2 regions of the Gordonia sp. N1V genome follow, and region 2 is predicted to be linked to the other one. Evidence: riboswitches for the same ligand, from Rfam matches in the RefSeq annotation. Region 2 holds a riboswitch; the other holds the start of a gene.
What was found. A riboswitch is a leader RNA that binds a small molecule or an ion and turns the genes downstream of it on or off. The one in region 2 is predicted to bind cobalamin.
Positions count from the first base shown of each region.

Region 1 (3,404 bases), on a different contig from region 2:
TCGAGATGGTTGGTCGGTTCGTCGAGCACCATGACCCGTGGCTGCTGGGCGAGTACCCGCGCGATCAGCACCCGCTGCGCCTCACCCCCGGACAGCGAGGTGAAGATCCGGTCGGCGAGATGGCCGACCCCGGCGACACCCATGGCCTCCTCGACCGCCGCCCCGTCGGTCGCCCGGGACGTCCGCGCGATCGACCGATGCGGGAACCGACCGCTGGCGATCACCTCGGCAGCGGTGAAATCGAAGTCCAGCGTGGAACTCTGGGTGAGCGCGGCGACCTGACGGGCGTTGTCGCGCATCGAGATCGCGGCCACGTCGACGCCGTCGACCTCAACGTGGCCGGTCGTGGGCCGCTGCGCACGATACAGACAGCGCAGCAGTGTCGATTTCCCGCTGCCGTTGGGTCCGATCACGCCGAGAAAACTCCCCGGCGCAGCGGTGAAGGTCACCTCGCGCAGCAACGTTGCCGAACCGATGTCGACGCCGACCCCGTGATAGCCCGCTGTCGTCATCTTCCCCACCCCCGGTGGTCGTCAACCCGTTTCATCGATCGACCACGCTGCGTCGGCGGTGCATGAGGATCAGGAACATCGGCACCCCGACGGCGGCGGTGATCGCGCCCAGCGGCAATTCCTGTGGCGGCACGGCGGTTCTGGCGACGAGATCGGCGGCGACGAGGAACACCGCGCCGATCAGCGGAGCGATCACCACGAGGCGACGATGGTCGGCGCCGACGAGTAGCCGCGCGACGTGGGGAACGACGAGCCCGACGAAGCCGATCGCCCCGCACACCGACACCATCACACCGGTCATCAACGCCGACAACGCAAATGCCATGACGCGGAACCGCGACGCCGACAACCCGAGGGACGCGGCGACCTCGTCGCCCATGGCGAGGGCATTGAGCGAGCGCGCCAAGCCTGCCACCGCGATCACCCCGCCGACGGTCACGACGCCCACGAGGACCGCCGAATACCAGCTGGCCGCGGCCAGACTGCCCAGGAGCCAGAACATCACGCTGCGCGCGGCGTCGCCGGTGGGTGCGAGGAACACCAACACCGTGGTCAGCGCCGAGAAGCCGTAGCCCACCGCGGTGCCGGTCAACACGAGTCGCAACGGTGTCAATCCGCCTGCCCCGGAGGCCATCCCGAACACGATGAGGGTCGCGAGCAGCGCTCCGGCGAAGGCCGCGACCGGCATCGCATAGAGCCCGATGCCCGACAGGACGCCGAAGAGCACCACGCTCGTGGCCCCCACCGATGCGCCGGAGGAGATACCGAGCACGTACGGGTCGGCGAGCGGGTTGCGCACCATCGCCTGCACGACCACTCCCACCACCGACAACCCGGCGCCCACCACCGCTCCGGTGATCACCCGTGGTACCCGCGAATCGATGACGATCCAGTACGCGGCGGCGTCGTCGGCGGAGATCGAGCCGCCGGTCAGTGCGGCCCACACGAAGCGCGGCACATCGGTTCCACCGACGTCGGCGGTACCGAACGCCACACCCGCCCATGCGACCACGAACAGCGCGAGCACACCGAGCACCGCGAACACGCCGACACGCGCCCAGGTCGGCGCGGGTGGCGCGGCCTGCGGTGAGGTGTGATCGTCCACTGTGGCACGGTCTCTCGTCGGGCGGAAGACAGCCGCGCACGACAGATCGGCGCACCGGCCATATCCCGCGAGGCAAGTGTCGACCACGGTCCCCCATGGCCACGGCGGCAGGTCTTCGGACTTCGGACGCGGCACCGAGATGCCACCTACCCGCGGCCGCTTCCCGGACCGTGAAGTCCAGTGCGAGGAGCCGCTGTCGTTTCCGTCACCGCTGCGGGGCAGCTCTGGATTCTCACCAGATTCCCTTTTCACCGACCGGACCGTGTGACCCGGTCGGAACCGACGCGCGCTGAGCGTAGCAGGCATCTCGCCGAGGCGTTGCCCAGGTCTTCACCACCGCATCACCGAGTCGTGGCCGGTCGTCATCCCCGACGACACCGTGCGGTGATCGCCTCGAGGCATGTCCTCCCCCAGCCATATTCCGCTACGCGTCACCCCGGACAAGGTGCTGCGCGCCGGGACGACGCGCCGTCGATTCCTCACCTGGACCGCGCTGGCCGCCGGGCTGGCCACCGCCCCCACCCTGTTCGCCACCGACGCCGCCTCCGCTCGACGGGTCCGAGGTGCCGGCCACCCGTTCGCCCTGGGAATCGCCTCCGGCGACCCGCTCGCCGACGCCGTCATCCTGTGGACGAGGCTGGCGACCGACCCACTCGCACCCGGCGGGGGCATGGGCCGAGAATCCCACGATGTCGGCTGGGAAGTGGCCCGCGACGAGCGGATGCGGAGCGTCGTGGCGCGTGGTGTGACCGGTGCCGGCCCGGACACCGGGCACTGCGTGCACGTCGACGTCCGCGGCCTGACGCCCGGGACCGACTACTTCTACCGATTTCGCGCGCTCGGCGAGATCTCCGAGGTCGGCCGAACCCGGACCGCACAGCGCGTCGGAACACCCACCGGCGCACTGTCGTTGGCCTTCGCCTCCTGCCAGGCCTGGGCCGACGGCCACTACCCGGCGTTCGGCGAAATGGCCCGCGAGGCCCCCGACGTGGTGTTTCATCTGGGCGACTACATCTACGAGAAGCCGATCCCGATGGGCGGCGGTGCACGCGATACCGCGGTGGTACCGGCGTCGGCGTATCGCGAATGCCGTGACCTCGACGACTACCGCGAGCGCTACGCCCTGTACAAACTCGACCCGAACCTGCAAGCGGCGCATCGGATGAGCCCGTTCATCACGATCTTCGATGACCACGAGGTCGACAACAACTGGGCCGCCGACACTCCCGAGGACGACCAACCCATTCCGCAGTTCCTGCTCCGGCGGGCTGCGGGCATGCGCGCCTGGTGGGAGAACACCGCCGTTCGGCTCGCCCCGCCCGGGCGCGGATTTCGTGCCTATCGTCGCTTCACGTTCGGCGATCTCGCTCGGTTCAGCGTCCTCGACACGCGTACCCACCGCAGCGATCAGGTGAACGGCGACAACGACACCGGGCAGAACGCGGCCACCGCGGACCCACGCCGCACCATCACCGGCGCAGCCCAGGAGCGGTGGATACTCGACGGTCTCGCGGCCTCCGGTTGCCGATGGAACGTCCTGGCCCACCAGACGACGATCGCCGACCTCGCGCGAGAGCGTGACGGGGTCCGCGCGGTGAGCATGGACGGATGGAGCGGGTACGAGGCGTCGCGGGCGCGTGTCCTCGACGGCGCCCGCGAACGCCGAACCCCCAACCTCGTGTCGATCGTCGGCGACATCCACCGGAATGTGGTGTCGGAGTTGCGATCCACCTACACCCGACCTGCGCCCACGGTCGGTGTCGAGTTGGCGGGCACATCCATCAGCT
Region 1 covers NZ_JARJDD010000011.1:79,716-83,119, forward strand. Annotated here, with positions in the region: gene P3L18_RS15595 (ABC transporter ATP-binding protein) at 1-512, opposite strand, end outside; gene P3L18_RS15600 (iron ABC transporter permease) at 544-1,617, opposite strand; cobalamin riboswitch at 1,706-1,916, opposite strand; gene P3L18_RS15605 (alkaline phosphatase D family protein) at 2,018-3,404, shown strand, end outside.
Region 1: it holds a riboswitch for cobalamin, as region 2 does, so the genes downstream of both, P3L18_RS15600 (iron ABC transporter permease) here and P3L18_RS24075 (CbtB-domain containing protein) in region 2, are expected to answer to the same signal.

Region 2 (3,404 bases):
CGACGGCGTCGGTGAGTGCGCCGATGATCCCGTCGGCCAGGTTGGGCCGGGCGTCGGTCGCCGCGGTGGTGACCGAGAGCGGATAGGGCCCACCCAATTCGTCCTGCCACCAGAGGTCCGCGGCCGTGAACGATATCGGCGGTTCGTCGAGCGCCTCCACAGCGATCATCGGAGCGATGAGACGAGCGACGAGCCCGAGGTGGGTGACCGACGCAGCCACCCTCTGCTCGACACGTGACGTGCCGCCCACCCCGAGTGCGGCACGCACACGGTCCACGCGCGACTCCAGCATGCGCGCGTCCTCGAGTAGGTCGGCCATCGTGAGCCACGGTGCATCACCCCGCTGCCCGCGGGCGTGCGTGGCGACTCCGAAAAAGGGGCCGAGGTCGTCGAGGGAGGAGGTCACTGCCGGACGAGCGTAGCCTGCTCGCCGATGGTCTGTGGGGTCGACGGATGCATCCGGTTCATCAGGGCACCGAAGACCATTCCGATGACCAACCACACCAGAGCCTGGTTCAGGATCGAATACCACCGGAACTTCCAGAGGACGTCGGCGTCGAAGCCCGGATAGACGATCTGCCCTGGCGCATAGACCCTTCCGTCGATCGTGAGTGGGCGATCGAGGATGTTGGTGATGGGTTGCGGTGTCTCGGTGGCGGCGCGTGCGAAGCCGAACTCGCTGGTGTGGTCGACGTTTGCCGACAGGTCACCGAGAGACGGCAGCACGGCCAGAACGATGCCGAACAGTATGAGGAAGCCGACTCCGGCCACGAGGATCGCGCGTTGCGTACCGATCCGGGAATGCAGACGATGTACGACGTAGACCGCGAGACCGAGTAGGACGAGTGAGATCGCGACCATTGCGAGGTAGAGCTGACCGCGGGTTTCGATCGTGAAGGTGTGCCCGATCGCCGGTGGATTGGCCGGGTACTTCACGAACGGCAGCAGGTAGATACCGAGAAAGCCGAAGCCTGCGATGAGCCAGGACAGATACTGCGCGCGCAGTGCGGTCCGGCCCATGAGGATCAGGTAGGCGACGGCCACCAGAGCGCCCATCGCGACCGAGAAGCCGATGATGCCGGTGGCGATGCCGACGGTCGACTGGATCGTCCGGCTGAAGATCTCCGGACCATCGGGTTCGGTCGCCCGACCGGCTGCCTGGTTGAGTGCGTTGAGGACGTCGTCGCGGCCTGATTCGTAGTCGATGGCCTTGTTGATGACGGGTTCGGCGAAGACACGAGCAAAGACGAAGCCCAGGATGCCGGCGATCAGTCCGGCGAGGGCTCCGCGCCCGATGACGCGGAGTTCGGTCATGAATCCGGCTCAGTGGCAGGGGAAGCCGAGGAAGTGGCGAGCGTCATGAACCCACTCGTGCACGACCATGGTGTGCCCGAATACCGAGGTCATGCCTTCGTCGACACCGATGAAGTAGTAGGCGAGCAGGGCCAACAGGACGGTGATCCCCAAGATCAGCGCTACGCGCGTGCGCGACAGGGCTTCGGGGGAGACGGCGACACCGGGCTGCGGCGTGGCGACATGGGTACTCATCGGGACCTCCTCGGGGTGACGCGCCCCGGTTGTCGGGCTATGGCTCGACGGCGACGTGTCTGACTGACCCGCGGGCGCGAGTTCACAGTGGCGCAACCGTCCCGGAATCGCACCGGGTTCCATACGCCGTCTGTCATAAGCAGACCAGTTGCGAAAGCGCAGGTCAAGCGCGTGTCCGTATTGAGCCGATTGTCCTTACCCGACTGTCTGGCCCATGAAGACACAATTGTGCCTTTCTGTGTCTTGACGCTGATCGTGACGACTGACACAGTTGGACTGAAACAAGTTCTCATGGCAGCCGACGGGCGCTGTCCGATGATTCTGCGAGGTGTCGATGTTCGAGTGGTCCGATGAAGATCTGATGGTGCGCGACGCCTTGCGGGCGTTCATCGACAAGGAGATCCGGCCGCACATCGACGAGCTCGAGACCGGCCAGCTCCCGCCCTACGACATCACCCGAAAACTGTTGTCCACCTTCGGTGTCGACGCCATGGCCAAGGACGCGCTGGAGAAGGAACTCGAGGCCGAGGCGGCCGGCGAGAAGCCTGCGGGCGGCGGCGGAGCCGGCATGGCCGGGTCGATGTTCATGATCGTCAACATCGAACTGGCCGGGGTCTGTCTCGGTCTGGTCGGCTCGATGGGCGTCAGCATGGGCCTGACGGCGTCGGCGATCCGGGGTAAGGGCACCCTCGCGCAGAAGAAGCGGTGGCTGCCCGAGCTGGTCACCATGGAAAAGGTCGGGGCCTGGGCGATCACCGAACCCGACTCCGGCTCCGACGCCCTTGGCGGCATGAAGACCACCGTGCGCCGCGATGGTGACGAGTATCTGTTGAACGGACAGAAGACGTTCATCACCAACGGCCCGTACGCCGACACCATCGTGGTCTTCGCCAAACTCGACGACGGCTCGGATACCCCCATGCGCGATCGCAAGGTGCTCTCGTTCGTTCTGGACAAGGGGATGCCCGGACTCACCCAGGGCAAGGCGTTCAAGAAGATGGGCATGATGAGTTCGCCCACCGGCGAGCTGTTCTTCGACAACGTCCGCCTCGGTCGGGACCGGCTGCTCGGCGAGACCGAGGACACCGGGTCCGACGCGCGCGGCGCCGAGGGGGCGAAATCCGGTTTCACCGCCGAGCGTATCGGGATCGCGGCGCTGTCGATGGGCATCATCAACGAATGTCTGCGCCTGAGTGTCGATTACGCGAAGAACCGCAAGCTGTGGGGCCAGGAGATCGGGCGCTTCCAGCTGATCCAGCTCAAACTCGCCGAGATGGAGGTGGCGCGGATCAACGTGCAGAACATGCTCTTCAGTGCGATCGAGCGGGCCAAGGCCGGTAAGCCGCTGAGTCTGGCCGAGGCGTCGGCGATGAAGCTCTACTCGTCGAAGGCGGCCACCGATGTCGCGATGGAGGCCGTGCAGCTCTTCGGCGGCAACGGTTACATGGCCGAGTACCGCGTCGAACAACTTGCGCGCGATGCCAAGTCGCTGATGATCTATGCCGGCAGCAACGAGATCCAGGTGACCCACGTCGCCAAGGGGCTCCTGGCCTGAAGGGCGGTGGACGGGCCACCGGGATACCTCCGGGGGTTCGACGCCGTCGGCCGCGAATCGCCCCGGCGATCGGTGGACCGAGACGATCCGTGTGGTACTGCGAGTCGTTCTCGGTCACCTCACGCGCCGGTGAACACCAGCACGATCAACGCGATGTTGAGTAGCACGATCATTGCCGACGCAACGGTTGCCAGGATGCGCAGCGGCCAGCCGTCGGCGAACTCGCCCATGATCGAGCGGTCGGACGTCAGCCGGCCCAGCGGGATGATCGCGAACGGGATGCCGAAGCTCAGCACCACCT
Region 2 covers NZ_JARJDD010000026.1:7,738-11,141, forward strand. Annotated here, with positions in the region: gene P3L18_RS24065 ((2Fe-2S)-binding protein) at 1-406, opposite strand, end outside; gene P3L18_RS24070 (CbtA family protein) at 403-1,314, opposite strand; gene P3L18_RS24075 (CbtB-domain containing protein) at 1,324-1,548, opposite strand; cobalamin riboswitch at 1,580-1,712, opposite strand; gene P3L18_RS24080 (acyl-CoA dehydrogenase family protein) at 1,883-3,103, shown strand; gene P3L18_RS24085 (Nramp family divalent metal transporter) at 3,223-3,404, opposite strand, start outside.